One region of the Nitrobacter sp. genome, then DNA from elsewhere that is predicted to be linked to it. Evidence: predicted binding sites of a transcription regulator. Region 1 holds the regulator's gene; the other holds the start of a gene.
The links. The regulator LexA, encoded in region 1, represses DNA repair genes until DNA is damaged. The targets are predictions, from matches to a motif close to TGTTCNNNNTGTGTTCNG.
Positions count from the first base shown of each region.

Region 1 (9,514 bases):
CCGTCCTGACAGATGCGCCCTCCTTTCAAGGCCGGCTCGATTTCATGACGGCCGCCCGCGCCGCGACGTCGCTGCCGGTGCTGCGCAAGGATTTCATGTTCGATACCTATCAGGTGGCCGAGGCCCGCGCGCATGGGGCCGACTGCATCCTGATCATCCTGGCCGCGCTCGACGATGCGACGGCGACAGACATCGAGGCGGCGGCGTTCGATCTTGGCATGGACGTGCTGCTCGAGGTTCACGATCGCGCCGAACTCGATCGCGCGCTGAAACTCCGTTCGCCGATGATCGGCATCAACAACCGCAACCTGCGCACGTTCGAGACGACGCTCGCGACCAGCGAAGCGCTGGCGCCGCTCGTGCCGAAAGGCCGCCTGCTGGTCGGCGAAAGCGGCATCTTCGCACAAGCCGACCTCGCGCGGCTCGAGCGGGTCGGCATCTCCACTTTCCTCGTCGGCGAAAGCCTGATGCGGCAGGCCGACGTCACCGCCGCGACCCGCACACTGCTGGCGCGGAACGAGGCGGACGCGGCGAAACCATGAGGAAGTGGCGCATAGCGTTTCGGCCTCACCCTCCCCTTGAGGGGGAGGGTCGGTCGCGCCGAGCAACGCATAGCGTTGTCCGGGGCGATCGGGGTGGGGTGATATTCCAGCCATTGAAGTGCCTGATGGTTGCCGACAACTCGTGGCTTAACAAAATGCGCACCATGTTCGGGTTTCTTCCGGACGACATTCACCCCACCCCGGACGGCTCCGCTGTCCGACCCTTCCCCTCAAGGGGCGGGTAAAGGACGCATATGGTCAGCAAGAAAGACGAACCCGCCCTCACCCACATCGACGCCAAAGGCGAAGCGCGGATGGTCGACGTCTCGGCCAAGCCCGCGACCGAACGCGTCGCCGTCGCCGAAGGCGTGGTGGTCATGACGAAAGCAACGCTGGCGCTGATCGAAAGCGGCAACGCCAAGAAAGGCGACGTGCTCGGCACCGCCCGCATCGCCGGCATCATGGCGGCCAAGCGAACCTCAGACCTGATCCCGCTGTGTCATCCGCTGGCGCTGTCGAAGGTCACGCTCGACATTGAGACCGACAAAAAAATTCCGGGCTGCCGGGTGCAGGCCAGCGTCAAGGTCTCCGGCCCGACCGGCGTGGAGATGGAAGCCTTGACCGCCGTCTCCGTCGCCTGTCTCACCATCTACGACATGATCAAGGCCGTCGAACGCGGGGTGAGGATCGAAGGCATTCACCTCGTCGAGAAGAAGGGCGGCAAGTCCGGCCACTACCTCGTGACGGAGGCTCCGTCAGTGAAATAGCGGCCGGTCATGCTCGGCCTGCGCAAGGCGGCGAGCCTCATCCTCCTTGTCATAGACCAGCCAGATTTCCAGCGCCGCCAGGAACGCGACCACAACGCCGATGCCAATGCTGAAGTGCATGGCGCGGGTATGGGCGAAGCCCAAAACCCAGGGCGAGACGATCAGCCAGAGACCGAGCAGCAGGTTGGCCCATTCCTTCCACCGGGCGAACGCCAGCAGCGCCGCCACCGAGATCACGCCGATCGCCGCGGCGCTGGCCCAGATATCGAGGTCCGTCGTCGCTGTGGCCCGCGCGAGAAACCAGGGAGTCGCAAACAGGCCCAGAGCCAGCACGAGATTGTAGACGTCGAGGATCGATTCCCGTCGCCATTTTTTCCACTTCATGGATGCCTCCTTGTCTGCGCCCTCCAACCATTGCCCTCGCCCGAATCACCCCTCCCGATTTTCGAACAACCGACCCGGCCTCGGACGGTTCCGTCGTTCCCTCATTAAGGTTTGTCTACCCTTCATGGGCGTTTTGATCTCGAATCAGAAAATGTCGCCAACCCGATGATCTCGATAGGATTCGGGTTCGGGAGTTCATCAGACAGTTGAGCCCTTGCCGGTGAGGCGGCCCTCAGCAGGGCGAACCCGTTTGAACGGCCCGTCGCAATGTTCGGCGAACGTTGTCTGCGGATCGCAAGTTCTGTAGATGAGGTCCTACGCCGGCGAAGCGTGCTCGTTTCTTCGACGATCCAGCCGACCGGCGGCAGCCTCGCAAGGCGGACGCCAAATCTAAAAAACCCATCTGGCAATCTATGTTTGCCAGCAGTTCTTTGATTGTAACGTTCGCACAGCCTCCCGCCGATCCCGGAAATCGGACCGGTGGGACCCTGGGAGAAAATGGTCATGCCCTTGATGGCGGTTGCCGACGCCTTAGCGGCTGTTCTTGCCGGAGTCGAAGCGCTGCCGGAAGAAATGGTCGGCCTTGACGACGCCCATCGCCGGGTGCTGGCACGCGACCTTCCCTCGCGCCGCACCCAGCCACCGGTCGCGATGTCGGCGATGGACGGCTATGCGGTGCGCGCCGCCGACATCGCGACGATTCCGGCGCGGCTGCATGTGATCGGCGAGATCGCCGCGGGACGGCCTCTCGCGCGGGCGCTGCAGGCCGGCGAGGCTTTGAGGATTTTCACCGGCGGCGTGGTGCCGGACAGCGCCGATACCGTCGTGATCCAGGAAGACACCGAACGCGACGGCGAGCATGTCATCCTCAAGGAAGCCACCGCCGCCGGAAAGAACATCCGCGCCGCCGGCGTCGATTTTCGCGAGGGTGACGTGCTGCTGCGCGCCCATAGCTATCTCACCGACCGCCATCTCTCTCTGGCCGCAGGCATGAACTACCCGGACCTGCCGGTGCATCGCCGTCCGAAGGTCGCCGTGCTCGCCACCGGCGACGAACTGGTCCTGCCGGGCACAACGCCGGGCCCCGGACAGATCATCCTGTCCAACGGCTACGCGCTTCGCGCGCTCGCCCGCAGCGAAGGCGCCGAGGCGCTCGACCTCGGCGTCGTCGCCGACACCTTGGACGCAACGAGGACCGCCATCCGCCGCGCCCGCGACAGCGGCGCCGACATTCTCGTCACCACCGGCGGCGCGTCGGTCGGCGACCATGACTTCGTCAAGCGTGCGCTCGACGCCGAAGGCGTGGAGATCGCGTTCTGGCGGATCGCGCTGCGGCCAGGCAAGCCTATGATGCACGGGCGGCTCGGCCCGATGCGCGTGATCGGCCTGCCCGGCAATCCCGTCTCGTCCTATATCTGCGCGTTCCTGTTCATGGTGCCGTTGATCCGCGCACTGTCCGGGCGCGAGGACGTCGGCCATCGCGTTGAACGCGCTTTGCTCGGCAAGGACCTCGCCTCCAATCAGGCACGGCAGGATTACCTGCGCGCGCGCCTGGCGTACTCGGCCGAGGGGCTGCCGACCGCGACGCCGGTCGGTCATCAGGACAGTTCGTTGCTGGGCAATCTCGCCGCGGCGGAAGCGCTCGTGGTCCGCGCGCCGTTCGCACCCGCCGCCCGCAAGGGTGAACCGTGCGACATCATCAAACTCGCGTTGTCGTAAAACCTCGCTCCGTTGACGCTAAATTAAACACTTGCGGAACACATATCGAACATATAGTGTTCGTTCATGATTTGTTTCGAGAACTCATGACATTGCGAGCCATCGTTATCGGAATCGGACGGCGGGCGCCATCAATCGGGGACTAAAGTCGGCATGCTCACGCGCAAACAGTACGAACTCCTGCGATTCATCAACGAACGGCTGAAGGAATCCGGCGTTCCGCCCTCGTTCGATGAAATGAAGGATGCACTCGATCTGCGCTCCAAGTCGGGCATCCATCGCCTGATTACGGCGCTGGAGGAGCGCGGCTTCATCCGCCGCCTGCCCAATCGCGCGCGCGCCATCGAGGTCATCAAACTGCCGGAGCTCGCCGCCGGCGGCGGCGGTGGCCGGCGCGGTTTCACGCCGAGCGTCATCGAAGGCAATCTCGGCAAGGTCCGCCGGCCCAGCGGCAACGTCGACGACGCCGCGGACCGCCCTGTCGCCGTTCCGGTGATGGGGCGCATCGCGGCCGGCACGCCGATCGAAGCGTTGCAGACCTGCAGCCATACCATCAGCGTTCCGCCGGACATGCTCGGCAATGGCGAGCACTACGCGCTTGAGGTGCGCGGCGACTCGATGGTCGAAGCCGGAATTCTCGACGGCGACCTGGCGCTGATCCGGCGCAACGAGTCGGCGGAAACCGGCGACATCGTCGTTGCGCTGATCGACGAAGAGGAAGCAACGTTGAAGCGCTTCCGCCGCCGCGGGGCCTCGATCGCGCTCGAGCCCGCGAACACAGCTTACGAGGTCCGTATCCTTCCGCCGAACCGCGTGCAGATCCAGGGCAAGCTGATCGGCATCTACCGCAAGTACTGATCCGGCGAATAGCGATCGCCGGCAGTCCGCTCAATCGTCGGGCTGGAGATCGTCTGCCGCGGGCGTGGCATCGATCGGACGCGCGGGCTCCGCTCGATCGCCGATCGACTTTGGCTTTTCATCGGCGGGGGCTGGCGACCATGGCCGGTCGACACGCTCGGGCCTGACCGCATCGACGACAAAGCCGTTTGCGCTGCCCGGGCCCCGCCGCAGCGCCAGAGCGCCTTTCCGGCGCAGTCGCTCCTGATCGACGACCTGCGCGAGGCATCCCTCTGGAGCCTGCCATGCCGTCACCATCACCGCCGCCCGCAGGCAGTCGTCCTCCATCGCATCCGGCCGCCGCGCCAGCGCGACAATTCCGCCGTCGCTCGCCTTGACCACGCAGCCTGCGTCGTCACAGGAAACACCCTCCGCGAGCGAAGGATCGGCGGGCCCGCGCCTGTCTGCGTCGGCCGCCAGCCATTCCTTGACGGTGAAGGCGTCCTTGCCCGTGCTGATCAGATGCAGGCGGCCGTCACCACCTCGCACGCCGACGTTGCGGCCGTCGGCGGAGACCAGAATGTCCGGCTGCGCTACCGCAAGCGACCAGGCGATCGCCAGCCCGATGATGGCCGCGCCGCTCCAGCGCAGCGGCGTCCTGAGCAGTCCGAGCAGAATGATGCCCGCCGTCGCCGCGATCAGCGGTCCCGTTCCGAACGCCGCCATGCGGCCAATGGCGCCGGGAAGCGCCGCAACCCACTGGGCCACGGCGATCATCCATTCGATGCCGAAATCCATCAGCCGCCAGAACACGCCATCCAAGCCAAACGGCATGGCTGCAAGGCCGAGAAGTCCCGCCGGCATCACCAGCGCCGAGACAACGGGCATCGCCAGCAGGTTCGCGACCACGCCATAGGGCGTCACGCGATGGAAATGAAACGCGGCATAGGGCGTGGTCGCGAGTCCGGCGACGAACGAGGCCAGCGCGAGCGTGACGATTTCCCGGCCGCCCCATAGCGCGGCGCGCGCGGTCGGCGAGTGATCGGGCGTCGCGAACAGTTTCGGCATCCCGAGCTGGACCAGCGCCACCAGCCCGAGCGTTGCCGCGAACGACATCTGAAAGCTCGGATGCACCAGCGCCTGCGGCGCAATCGCAAGCACGATCATCGCCGCAACAGCCAGCGTACGAAACGTGATGGCGCGCCGATCGACCATGACTGCGATCAGCACCACCGCCGTCATGAAGAATGAGCGCTGGGTCGCGACCTCGGCGCCCGACAGCAGCAGATAAAACGCCACCGCCGCGAGCGCCGCCGCCGCCGACCATTTCTTGATCGGGAAAACTGCCGTCAGCGCCGGGATCAACGCCAGCAGCGCGCGCACCGCGAAGAACACGACACCGGCGACCACGGCCATGTGATAGCCGGAAATCGAGAGCACATGGCCGAGCCCCGAAATGAACATCGCATCGTTGACCGGCGTCGTGATGGCGTCGCGCCGACCGGTCAGAAGCGCGGTGGCGATCGCCCGTGAATCGCCGTCGAGGACAAGGCGGATGCGGGCATCGATGGCGTCGCGAAGCTGCTGCATCAGCGCGGCGTAACGCAAGGCTATCCCGCCGCCGTCCGGAGGATCCACGATCTTGATCGCACCCATGACGAAACCGGAGGCGCCGATGCCCTGGAAATACATGTCGCGCGCGAAATCGTAGCTTCCGGGCCGCACAGGCGTGAGCGGCGGCTGCAGCCGCGCTTTCAATTCCACGAAGCTGCCGACGGCCGGCGCGGTGCCCTTCCTGACCGACAGCCGCACGCGATCCAGTTTGACGTGGCGCCGGTAATCGTCCATCCGCACGACACGCAAAACAAATCTATCGGTGCGCTCGCGCACCTCGCGGGTTTCGACGAAACCCTTGAGCATCGGCGAATACATCGACCGCTTCAGGACAACGTGCGCCATCCGCGCCGTATTCATCGTGGCGACGGCAAAACCCGCAGCCATTGCGGCGATCATGACGGCCACAGGAAACAGCCGATGCCGACGCAGCAGCAGTGCGGCCAGACAGAGGAAGCCGGCAGTCGGGACGACGATCCAGGCTATCGGCTCATGATCGGCTGCAAAATAGATCGCGATGCCAGCGCCGAACGCCACCGGCACCCAGGACAACAGCCGCCCCGGTCCGGCTTCGGCGCGCACCCAGTCTCGCAGCCGGGCCGCAAGCGCCGGCAAGGTGCCCGAAGAGACCTGCGAAGGACTGGCGGCGACAGCCTTCCGCGGCGGCCATGTTCCCGCGTACCCGCCTGTCCGATCCCGAGCCCTGCCCCGCTCCGGCATCCGGCCACCACCCCTCGCGCCCTCGCCGCAATGCTAGAATAGGATGAGTTGACGATGAAGTGTTTCAATGCGTCATGGCCGGGCGGATTCAGACCGAGACAGACATTTCCTGACGGTAACGATTTGAAACCTGCCGCTTATCGGGCCTTAAAAATGTGTCGCAGGTTTTGGGAGATTCGCGACACCATGTCCGTTATGCGGAAAATTGCGGCCGGTGCCTCTACTTGAACAATACATGCAGGCGGGTGATCTCGCGAAAGCTGGTGGATAGCAATGTTACCACGGCGGATCGTCATTCTGGGCAATGCCGGGAGCGGAAAATCGACGCTCGCGCGCGTGCTGGGCGAGCGGCTCTCCTGCTCAGTCGTTCATCTCGACCGGCTCTTCTGGCGGCCGAAATGGAAAGAACCCGAGCCCATGGACTTCCGACGGCGGGTTGCCAATGCGATTTCCGGGCCGGAGTGGATTTGCGAGGGAAACTATTCCCGCCGGACTTTCGACCTGCGCCTGCCGCGCGCGGACCTCGTGATCTGGATGGACACACCCCGCGCCACCTGCCTCAGACGCGTGGTTGTTCGGAACCTTCTGCGAAGGCCGAGGCCGGACATGCCCGTTGGTTGCTCCGAGCGGCTAAACAAGGAGTTCATCACCTTTCTACGTTTTGTCTGGACCTTCGACCGGGACTATCGGCCGAAGATCGAAAACGAGCGGCTGCGGCTTGGCGCGCACGTACCGGTCGTCCGCCTAAGCAGCAAGAGCAAGATACATAGTTTTCTTACGGCGCTTCAACCGATCCCCTCGGCTGATGGTTCAAAGTGCCTGTCGCGAAAATCCTAAAAGCCGCGACAGATTGGCGGCCGCCGGAGCGTCGGGGGCGCGCGTCGCATGTCTTTGTGGCAAGCGACAGAGCACTGCGACATGATCTGCAACAAGGGAAGCCGTGACCGGCATTCAGATTCCAACGCCGGTCGTGTCCGCCACGTGGCCCCGGGCTTGTCCCGGCCATCCACGTCTTTGAAACGGTTCACACTTCGAGGCGCGGATGCTCGGCATAAAGCCGGGCACGACAACTCAATCAAACCTGATCACGATCTAGCGGAAGAGAGCGCGCAAGGAACAGTGGAACGGATACGGAATACCGGCGAATTCACGATCCGGCTGCGGCTACCTTTGCCCAGGTGTCGCGCAGGCCGACCGTCCGGTTGAACACGAGACGGCCGGGTGACGAATCCCGGTCGCGGCAGAAATAACCCTGCCGCTCGAATTGCACCGCGCCCTCCGCATTGTCGCCGGCCAGCGCCGGCTCGACCATGCAGCCTGACAGAGTCTCGAGCGATTGCGGATTGAGTTCGGATACGAAGTTCGCGGCGTCCGGCTGCGCGGTCGCAAACAGATGACCGTAGAGCCTGATCTCGGCCGGCACCGCATCGGCCGCGCTCACCCAATGCATGGTGGCCTTCACCTTGCGGCCGTCGGGCGCGTTGCCGCCCTTGGTCGCGGGATCGTAGGTGCAGCGGAGCTCGATCACTTCGCCCGCCGCGTTCTTGACCACCTCGCGGCATGTAACGAAATAGGCATAGCGCAGCCGCACTTCGTTGCCCGGCGACAGGCGGAAGAACCTCTTCGGCGGATTTTCCATGAAATCATCCCGCTCGATATAAAGCTCGCGCCCGAACCGGATGCGTCGCGTGCCCTGCGATGGATCGTCCGGATGATTGACCGCCTCAAGCTCCTCGCTTTCGCCTTCAGGATAGTTCTCGATCACCACCTTGAGCGGACGCAAGACGGCCATGCGGCGCGGCGCGCTCCTGTTCAGCGTCTCGCGGACCGCGAACTCGAACATCCCGATGTCGACGGTGCTGTTGGCCTTGGCGATGCCGATCCGCTTGATGAACTCGCGCAGCGCCTCGGCTGGCACGCCGCGCCGCCGCAGGCCCGCGAGCGTCGGCATGCGCGGATCATCCCAGCCGGAGACATGACCGCCGCGAACCAGCTCCGTCAGCACACGCTTGGACAAAAGAGTATGCGTGACGTTGAGCCGGGCGAATTCGTACTGGTGCGGCCGCGACGGCACCGGGAGGTTGTCGAGGAACCAGTCATACAGCGGACGGTGATCCTCGAACTCCAGCGTACAGATCGAATGCGTGATGTGTTCGATCGAGTCCGATTGCCCATGCGCGAAATCGTAGCTCGGATAGATGTTCCACGCCGTTCCCGTGCGTGGATGGGAGGCGTGCAGAATCCGATAGAGCACCGGATCGCGCAGATTGATGTTGCCGGCTGCCATGTCGATCCTGGCGCGCAGAACCCGCGCACCGTTGGGGAACTCTCCCGCCCGCATCCGCGCGAACAGATCGAGATTTTCGTCGACCGGCCTGTCGCGGAACGGACTGTTCGTACCGGGCTCGGTCAGCGTGCCGCGCGCCAGTCGGATTTCCTCCTGTGACTGGTCGTCGACATAGGCCTTGCCCGCGCGAATGAGGTGCTGTGCCCAGGCGTAAAGCTGCTCGAAATAGTCCGAGGCGTAGTGCAAGCCGTCGCCCCAATCGAAACCCAGCCAGCGCACGTCGCGCTGGATCGCGTCGATGTATTCCTGTTCCTCCTTGGCCGGATTGGTGTCGTCGAAGCGAAGATTGCAGCGGCCGCTGAACTCTTCGGCGATACCGAAATTCAGGCAGATCGATTTGGCGTGCCCCAGATGCAGGTAGCCGTTCGGCTCCGGCGGGAACCGGGTGACGATGCTCTTGTGCTTTCCGGACGCGAGGTCGGCCGCCACGATATCGCGTATGAAATCCCGGCCAGCTTCCGCAGTCGATTCGTCGTTCATTGTGTGCCTTTCAAGCTGCGCCTATGTGCCAAATCCGCAGGCGCCCGCCAAGGGCCGAGATGCCGCCGGTTTGAGGAATGGCACAGCCGCTTCAGCGCTTTTGA
Region 1 covers NZ_JBPPLY010000003.1:320,437-329,950, forward strand. Annotated here, with positions in the region: gene trpC (indole-3-glycerol phosphate synthase TrpC) at 1-542, shown strand, start outside; gene moaC (cyclic pyranopterin monophosphate synthase MoaC) at 797-1,309, shown strand; gene ACS3WB_RS05970 (SPW repeat protein) at 1,298-1,693, opposite strand; gene ACS3WB_RS05975 (molybdopterin molybdotransferase MoeA) at 2,198-3,412, shown strand; gene lexA (transcriptional repressor LexA) at 3,566-4,270, shown strand; gene ACS3WB_RS05985 (ComEC/Rec2 family competence protein) at 4,301-6,583, opposite strand; gene ACS3WB_RS05990 (AAA family ATPase) at 6,857-7,420, shown strand; gene ACS3WB_RS05995 (glutamine--tRNA ligase/YqeY domain fusion protein) at 7,731-9,410, opposite strand.

Region 2 (9,514 bases), 250 kb from region 1:
TAGTCCGGCCGACCGAACTCGATGGTTGGTTTGGGCGCGAGACTTTGGGCCGCCGCCGCGTACACGCGTTCCGCCCGCGCCCGGTCTCCCACTAGGGCAAGCGCCGCGGCCAATTGCGCCTTGGCGATCGGCGTCGCCAGATTGTCCAGCTTGGTATCGGCGAGATAGCGCAGATCTCCGATCGGCGCGGTCCCGTTCCTGGCGAGGACGTAAAGTCCGTAAGCCAGATCGCGGCCGCCGTCCTTCTCCGGCTCTGCTGCATTCACCACAGAATTGCGAACGCGGTCGAGCGCGCTCTTGAACAGGGAATCTGGGACTGCAAATCCCTTTTCGCGAGCGCGCGTCAGGAAGTCGGTCACATAGGCATCGAGCCACGGATCGTCGCCGCCGGATGACCACAAGCCGAACGAGCCGTTCGAACCTTGCCGGGCCAGCAGACGATCGATCGAACTCTTGATGCGGTCGTCGACGCTCGTGTCCATCGCGAGGTGCGCGCCGGCCGCGAGATCGTTGACGTAGAGCAGCGGCATCGCGCGGCTGGTGATCTGCTCGGAACAACCGAACGGATAACGGTCCAGAGCCTTGAGGACGGTCGCCGCGTCCAGCGCCGATGACAGTCCAACGGACATTGACACCCCGCCCGTTCCCGCCAAGAGGTCGGAGAACATGTCCGAGGTCAGTGTCAGGCTCTCGCCTTTCGCCAGCGTGCGGACCGAGCGGCGCGCCAGGATCTGGGTCGCGGGCTTGACGTCGAGATCATAATGCCGCGCCAGCCTCAGGCCATTCGGTCCCTCGATGTCGACGTCGAATTGCGCGATGCCGGCAGCCCCGCCGGCATTGAGCGCCAGCGCCATCGAACTGCGCTGCCTGGCCGCGAGCTTGATGGTGGTCGCCGGATTTCCCGCCATTTTGACAGGCCCTGAGGTTTTTACGTTCACGGTGTAGTCGCCCGGCGCGCCCTCGACGTTGTCGAGGTCGAAGCTCAGGGTTCCCTGATCGCCGGTCAGCAGAAAGCGCGGCAAAGTCGCCGTCAGCACCACGGGATCGTGCACGGTGACGTCGACCGTCGCTCGCCCCAGCTTGGTCGCGCTCCAGGCCACCGCCATCACGCGCGCGGTGCCGGCGAATTCCGGAATGTCGAAGCTGATCTCGGCGGTGCCGTCCGCCGCCACCGTCACGATGCCGGAATAAAGCGCGAGCGGCTTCTGCGTCGGCGGGCTGCCCTGCAACTCAGCTCCCGCCGAATCGCCACCGGTCCTGAGCTGGCCGCGCGTGCCCTGCATGCCGTCGATCAGTTGCCCGTAGAGATCGCGGATTTCCGAGGTCATGCGGCGCTGGCCGAGATAGTAGTCGTCAGGCGCGGGAGGCTTGTAATTGGTGAGGTTGAGAATGCCGACATCGACGGCGGCAACCACGATCTTGGCGTCCTCGCCGGGGCTTAGACCGCCGATCCTCACAGGCAGCTTCAGCGTCGTCGACGGCCGCACCAGTGTCGGCGGCGACAGGCTGACCGAAAGCGTACGCGCCGCCTTGTCGATGCCGAACCACTTGATGCCGATCGCGCGGCCCGGCATCCGCCGGGCTTCAACGTCGAGCGGCCGGCGCAGCGTCGCAACCACATAAGCGCCGGTGCCCCAATCCTTGCCGATCGGAATTCTGATCTGAGAAGTGCCTTCCCTGATGTCGGTGGTCTGGGTGGTCAACAGCCGATCGCCGAGAACGTTGATCGTGAGTTTACCGGCGATCCGCGCATTGACCGAAACGGTCATGGTATCGCCTGACTGGTAGTCCGGTTTGTCGATCGAGGTTTCCAGGAGATCGGGCGTGTCGGCGCTGCCGTCGGAATACCAGCCGACATCGAACTGAACCGACGTCAGCGGACCATTCGGATCGGACGATTTCACATCGAGCCGGTAGCGTCCGGGCGGGGGAGAAAATTCGATCCGTGAAGGCTTGTTCGCGGCAATCGAGAGGTCGCCATCGGAAACACGTTTGGTCGATTTCACCGGCTCGTATTCCCACGCCGAATCCTGGCGATACCATTGATATCTGCTTTCGAGCTTGAGCAGTTCATAGCGCAGGCCGTCGCGAGCGAGCGAGGTGCCGTCCGGCGCGACGAAGGCGACATCGAATGCCGCCTTGTCGCCTTCGGCAACGTTCCTGTCGGCAAACAGCGGCTTCACGCCGATCATTGCGGTGGCTGGCGCAACCGGAAGCACGAGCTTCCGCTCAACCGCGCGCCCGCCGGCTTCCGCCATGCGAATGAATATCTGCGCTTCCTGCGGTCGGGTCGATGACGGCGGCGAGGCAAGACTGACCGGAAACGTGGCGACGCCGTTTGCATCGGCTTCAGGCAGGTTCTCGATCGGTGTTCGCTCGTTGCTGGTGCTCTCCTCGTCATCGGCCACGCCGAACTGGTAGCCGGCATAACCCGGGCGGCTCTCGGCGGGAGCCACCAGCATATCGCCTTCGAGTTGCAGGCCGGATGCCGGCGCGCCGTAGAGGAAATGGCCGTCGACCTTTAGTTCGACCGGAGCCTCAGCCGTGATCTGCTTCGCCTTGGTTGTTAAGTCGAATTCGATCCTGTCCGGTACATAATCTTCGACCATGAAGGTGGTTTCGCCCACCGATCGCCCCTTCGGGTCGGTAAAGGCGCGAACCCGCCAGGTCCCGGTGGGCACGGCCGAGTTGAGCGGCAGGCTCAGGCTTCGTCCGCCGGCGCCCTGATCGGCCAGCACGGCGCGGCGGAATTCGACCCCGTCGGGTCGTTCGACCACGAGCGTCAGCGGCCCTCCGGTCACGGCGTTGCCCTGCCCGTCGCGCAACAGCGCCGTGAGGAAGACCGTTTCCCCCGAGCGATAGACTCCCCGCTCGGCATAAACATAAGCGTCGGCGCCTTCGGGCACCGTTCGACCCGAGACGCCGCGGTCGGTCAGGTCGAACGCGTTCGACTTCAGGCTCAGGAACGCATAGTCGGCCTTGTCGGTGCTCACCGTCAGCAGCGCCGGCGACAGCCCGCCTTCGCCGCGGGCGAGACCCGGCTCGAACAGCGCATGGCCGGATTCGTCGGTCTTGCGAGTCGCCAGAATCTCGTTGTTGCGGGCGATCAGGCGGACCTCCGCCTTGCCCACCGCATCGGTCGTCGCCAGCGAATTGACGAAGACGTGGATGCCGTCATTGCCGGAATAGGCGGTCAGGCCCAGATCGGAGACGATGAACCACTGGGTCGCCAGCGAGCCGGACTCCTCGTCGCTCGCCGAACCCGGCCCCTTGGGCGCGGCCGTCATCACATAGACACCGGGCTGCAGGTTTCCGAGCGCCTCATCGACCGGGAATGCAGTCGTCACATCGGCATTCAACGTGGAAGCCGTTGTGATCTCGCCCGACCAGACCTTGACCCCGCGCTCGCTGCCGAGATCCGACAATTGATAGCCGCTGAGTGTTTTCTGAAAGTCGCTGTCGATCACGGTGTTGATGAGATTGCGGTCGCCGATCCGGAATACCTGCACCGACACGGCTTGCGTGTTCACGCTAACCAGCGGAATGCCGCGCTGCCCGGTGCGCGGCAGCACATAGGCGCGCCCGGTGAAGCGGACGAATGGCTTGCGGTCCCGCACATAGACGTTGAACTCAGCGGATTTGGGCAGGCTTTCCTTGACGGTCGACGGCAGACCGGCACGCAGATTGACGTTGTAACGCTCGCCGTGCTTGAGGCCGTCGACGCAAAGCTGCTTGTCCTCCGACGACAGCGCCGGCTGATCGGTGCCGGCAAGCATCACGAACGGCGAAAAGTCGGTACGTTTGGCGAGGTCTTCCGAGAACTGGAAGCAGATCCGCGGCGAGGCAGAATCCGAATCCACGGTGTAATCAAGCAGCCGGAAGCCGTGGTCGTCGCGCATCTTTTCGTACTGCTCGCGAACGCCTGCGACCTCGCGCAGATCAAGCGACAGCCGCAGCGTGTCGAGTGCCGGACGCCACAGCTTGCGTTCCAAGAAAGTGCGGCCGAGAACGGCCAGCGCGTCGGCCTCCGCGCCGGGATCATGCGCCCGCTGGTAGGCGATGTAGGCGGCGGTGGAAGCCCGCTCCAGCAGAAACGTCTGCTCCTGGCTCGTGGTCGGTTTGATCTGGAAAATCGTCCGCGCCAGCCGCAGCCAGTTGCCGCTATCGTCGGGCGCGACGGTCGCGATCTGGCCGAGAATTTGAAGACCGCTGCGGAAATCGGATCGCTTGAAGGCAGCGTCGGCATCGGTCCGCAGCGCCGGCGCCGATTTGGTGATGATACCGGCTTCGCTCTTGATCTGTGCCTCGAGCTTGATTGCCGCGTCGGCGAGATCGTCGCGCTTGAAAGCCTTATCCGCCGCCTGCGCCGAAACCAGCCCAATCGCCAGAACCGCACAGAGTACGACGGCACGAACCATTCCGGTCATGAAAAGCTCCCTGCGCGAACAAGCGCGCGCCCTGCATTCGTACGAAGCCTGCCTCATAATGCTGCATCTGGCAGCGAAATTCGAATTTGAACAGATACCGGCAAGCTTGTGATTTTCATGTGGCTTAGGTTCAAAATTTCGCGTGAAGTATGTTCAAGGACATTGCTGCGAACCCTCCTCATTCGCTACACGCACCGGGGACACGCAAAAGGCCTCGCCCGCAGGTTCGTCGCCCGATCGTTCAGAATGGTTCGGATCGGGGCTTGGCGCGAGGACGGATTTTTCATATTGCGGTGAGGTGAGCGGTCTTAAGGTCCCGTAGCTCAACTGGATAGAGTAGCGGATTTCTACTCCGCGGGTTGCAGGTTCGAATCCTGCCGGGATCGCCACTCTAAAGTCTGAAAATGCAGACCGCGGAGAATTCTGGTCTCCGGACCGGAATGGTAGACCGGGGCGGCGCTAATGTCCGAACTCACCACTCCCTGCCCACTGATGTCCTGGAGCTGCTATTCCCTAGAACGGAATGTCGTCATCCATGTCGCTGCGACGGGCACCGGCGGCAACGGCACGGCGCTGGCCGCCGGATGAACTCCCCGATCCGAAATCGCCGCCGGTATCGTCGGATCCAAAATTGCCTCCGCCGCTGTTGCGGCCGTCGAGCATCGTCAGCGTCGAGTTGAAATTCTGCAGAACGACCTCGGTGGAGTATTTTTCGACGCCATTCTGATCGGTCCATTTGCGGGTCTGCAACTGGCCCTCGATGTAAACTTTCGAGCCTTTTTTCAGATACTGCTCAGCAACCTTGCAAAGCCCCTCGTTGAAGATCACGACGCGGTGCCACTCGGTTTTCTCCTTGCGCTCACCGCTGGTTCGATCACGCCAGCTTTCAGACGTGGCGATACGCAAATTGGCGATCGGACGGCCGTCCTGGGTCCGCTTGATTTCGGGATCGGCGCCGAGATTGCCGATCAGAATCACCTTGTTCACGCTACCCGCCATCGCCGTTCTCCCAATCTCGTCCGATTGCCAATCCAAATGCCGCCGCCGGTTCGAAACGCCGGCAACGCCTTTGCGGCAACGGTGGCGACCCTACACTCCCGTCATCGTGCGGAGAGGGTCAATCGCCGGTTATCCACCGGTCCAATATATAATGTTCCATTTTTGTTCTCAAGAGGCGACGGTCCCGGTCGGTGCAGCGAAGAGAGAAAGATCTAGCAAGCCGGCAGGCGTAACAGCGGCTCCAATTTGCCCGAAGTGTTGCATTTGGGAGACGGCTTTTTTCAACGCCGGGCGATATACAGCATTTATCGAATTCAGGGCTGCTATCAGCGCTCGCGTCCAAACGAAGTTGAAATTCCGGGGATTTGAAATGAACAAGCTACTGATCGGCGCCATTGGTGCTCTCGCCATCGGCCTCAGCGCGGCGCCTGCCGCCGCAGCCGACCTTGCAGCGCGTCATTATACGAAGGCTCCTCCTCCGATGGTCGCCGCGATCTATGACTGGAGCGGCATCTACATCGGCGCGAACGGCGGCTGGGGATCGAGCAGGAATTGCTGGGATCTGACCTTTCCGGCCGTAGGCAACGAGGGTTGCCACGATGCGACCGGCGGTACGGCCGGCGGCCAGATCGGTTATCGCATGCAGTCCAATGCTTGGGTGTTTGGCCTTGAAGCTCAGGGCAACTGGGCGGACCTGAGCGGCCGCAATGTCAGCCTTCAAAATGCTTTTGTCGCTAATGACAGCCGCCTTGACGCGTTCGGCCTGTTCACCGGCCAGATCGGTTACGCTTGGGATGCTGCCCTGCTCTATGTGAAGGGCGGCGCCGCGGTGACGTCCAACCGCTATCAAAGACTCGATACCTTAACTGCTGTTCAGGTTACAGACGACGTCAACAATACCCGTTGGGGTGGCACGGTTGGTGTCGGCCTTGAATATGGCTTCGCACCGAACTGGTCGCTCGGCTTCGAATACGATCACATCTTCATGGGCGACAGCAACCACACCTTCATCAACAACGGCGTCGCCGGGGTGCCTGGTACACCGTTTGCAACTGACAAAATTAGTCAGGATGTAGACCTTGTCACCGCTCGTATCAACTATCGCTGGGGTGGCCCGGCCGTTGCGCGGTACTGATCACATCTAATCCGAACGTCTCTCGTAATTATGGAAAGGCCGGCTTTTTGCCGGCCTTTTTTATTTGAGCGCCTCCGCTGCCTCCAGGTCGGAGCTGACAGAGGGGCGGCCATGCCGACGATGAGGGCTAGGCTATCCAGCGCAACGAAATCGTTGATGATCATCATCAGCCCTCTGGAAATCGCCCGCCGTTCTATTTACGTTCCGGACACAGCCACACACGGCGCTAGGATCCCGATTCCGAAGCTCGCATGTCCTTGCAGGAACCTTTGATGCGGGTGTCGGAATTAATGGGCCACCGGCAACCTTATGATTCGAGTGTGGTTTGGGTTCAGAAGTTCGCTTGAGGGATTTCCCGAGACAATGAAGCGGACGTATGAACCGTCACACCAGCCGGGGATTTTGCCCGGTGCGGCGCACCCGAACGCGGCGCGACTTTCGCGCCCGGAAAAGCCTGTCATGGACGAAGTCATCAAGGCGAAGCGGCAACAATCAGGTTCCGCCACGCGCGCCATCACGATCCGCGGCGCCCGCAAACACAACCTCAAGAATGTCGATCTGGAAATCCCGCGTGACAAGCTGGTGGTGTTCACCGGTCTCTCCGGCTCCGGCAAGTCGTCGCTGGCGTTCGATACCATCTATGCGGAAGGTCAGCGACGTTACGTCGAGTCGCTCTCTGCCTATGCGCGTCAGTTTCTGGAGATGATGCAGAAACCGGATGTCGACCAGATCGACGGTCTGTCGCCGGCGATCTCGATCGAACAGAAGACCACCTCCAAGAACCCGCGCTCCACCGTCGGCACCGTCACCGAAATCTACGACTACATGCGGCTGTTGTGGGCGCGCGTCGGCGTACCCTATTCCCCCGCAACGGGCCTGCCGATCGAAAGCCAGACGGTGTCGCAGATGGTCGACCGGGTGCTGGCGCTGCCTGAAGGAACCCGGCTCTATCTGCTGGCGCCGGTCGTGCGCGGCCGCAAGGGCGAATATCGCAAGGAACTGGCGGAGTATCTCAAGAAGGGTTTTCAGCGCGTCAAGATCGACAGCGCGTTTCACGAACTCGCTGACGTTCCGGCGCTCGACAAGAAGTTTCCGCACGACATCGACGTCGTGGTCGATCGCATCGTGGTGCGGTCGGACATCGGCCAGCGGCTGGCGGAGAGTTTCGAAACCGCGCTGAAGTTGGCCGAAGGGTTGGCTGTCATTGAATATGCGGATGCACCAGGCGCCTCTTCCGACGACAAGAAATCCGACAAGAAGGTCGCCAAAATCCACGACAAGAGCGGCCCCGAACGCATTCTGTTTTCGGAAAAGTTTGCCTGCCCGGTCTCCGGCTTCACCCTTCCCGAGATCGAGCCGCGGCTTTTTTCATTCAACAACCCATACGGCGCTTGCCCGAAATGCGGCGGCCTCGGCGTCGAACAGCATGTCGATGAAAACCTCGTCATTCCCGACAAGGAACTGACGCTGCGCAAGGGCGCGATCGCGCCGTGGGCGAAATCATCGTCGCCGTATTATCTGCAGACGCTGACTGCTCTCGGAAAATTCTACAAGTTCACACTGGATACCAAATGGAAAGACCTGCCGAAAAAAACGCAGGCTGCGCTGCTGCATGGCTCGGGCGACAACGAGATCAAGTTCTCATATGAAGACGGGGTACGCTCCTACGATACCAAAAAGCCGTTTGAGGGCGTCATCACCAACATCGAGCGCCGCTTCCGGGAGACCGAGAGCGAATGGGCGCGCGAAGAACTCGGCAAGTATTTTTCCGACGTACCGTGCGACGCCTGCAAGGGTTACCGGCTGAAGCCCGAGGCATTGTGCGTCAGGATCGGCGGCAAGCACATCGGCGAAATCAGCCAATTATCGGTACGTCATGCCGGCGAATGGTTCGAGACCGTTCCGAAAAAGCTGTCATCGCAACAGAACGAGATCGCTGGCCGCGTGCTCAAGGAGATACGCGAACGGCTGTCGTTCCTGCTCGACGTCGGCCTCAACTATCTGACGCTGTCGCGCGCTTCCGGCACGCTGTCCGGTGGCGAGAGCCAACGCATCCGCCTCGCCTCCCAGATCGGTTCAGGCCTGACTGGCGTGCTGTATGTGCTGGATGAACCGTCCATCGGTCTGCACCAGCGCGACAATGCGCGGCTGCTCGAAACTCTGAAGCGGTTGCGCGACCTCGGCAACACCGTGATCGTGGTCGAACACGACGAGGACGCTATCCGTCTCGCCGATCATGTACTCGACATCGGTCCCGGTGCAGGCGTTCACGGCGGCCATATCGTCGCGCAAGGCACGCCGGCCGACATCATGCGAAACCCGAAGTCGCTGACCGGCAAATATCTCACCGGCGAACTAGCGGTCGAGGTGCCGGAACGGCGGCCGCCGAACCATCGCCGCACGATCAAGGTGGTCAATGCGCGCGGCAACAATCTCAAGAATGTCACCGCCGAAGTTCCGCTCGGCCTGTTCACTTGCATCACCGGTGTCTCCGGCGGCGGCAAATCGACGCTGCTGATCGACACGCTTTACAAGGCGATCGCGCGCAAGCTCAACAACGCGAGCGAGGGCGCCGCGCCGCACGATCGCATCGAAGGGCTGGAGCACATCGACAAGATCATCGACATCGACCAGTCGCCGATCGGCCGCACGCCACGCTCCAATCCCGCGACCTATACCGGTGCCTTCACGCCGATCCGCGAATGGTTTGCCGGCCTGCCGGAATCCAAGGCGCGCGGGTATGAGCCGGGCCGCTTCTCGTTCAACGTCAAGGGCGGCCGCTGCGAAGCCTGCCAGGGCGACGGCGTCATCAAGATCGAGATGCACTTCCTGCCCGACGTTTACGTCACCTGCGACACATGCAAGGGCAAGCGCTACAACCGCGAAACGCTGGAGATACTGTTCAAGGGCAAGTCGATCTCCGACGTGCTCGACATGACGGTCGAGGAAGCCG
Region 2 covers NZ_JBPPLY010000003.1:69,204-78,717, reverse strand. Annotated here, with positions in the region: gene ACS3WB_RS04840 (alpha-2-macroglobulin family protein) at 1-4,427, opposite strand, end outside; tRNA gene ACS3WB_RS04835 (tRNA-Arg) at 4,740-4,816, shown strand; gene ACS3WB_RS04830 (single-stranded DNA-binding protein) at 4,941-5,426, opposite strand; gene ACS3WB_RS04825 (outer membrane protein) at 5,797-6,561, shown strand; gene uvrA (excinuclease ABC subunit UvrA) at 7,021-9,514, shown strand, end outside.
Region 2: uvrA (excinuclease ABC subunit UvrA) is a predicted target of LexA. The motif match lies at 6,751-6,768, and genes of this name have one in related genera.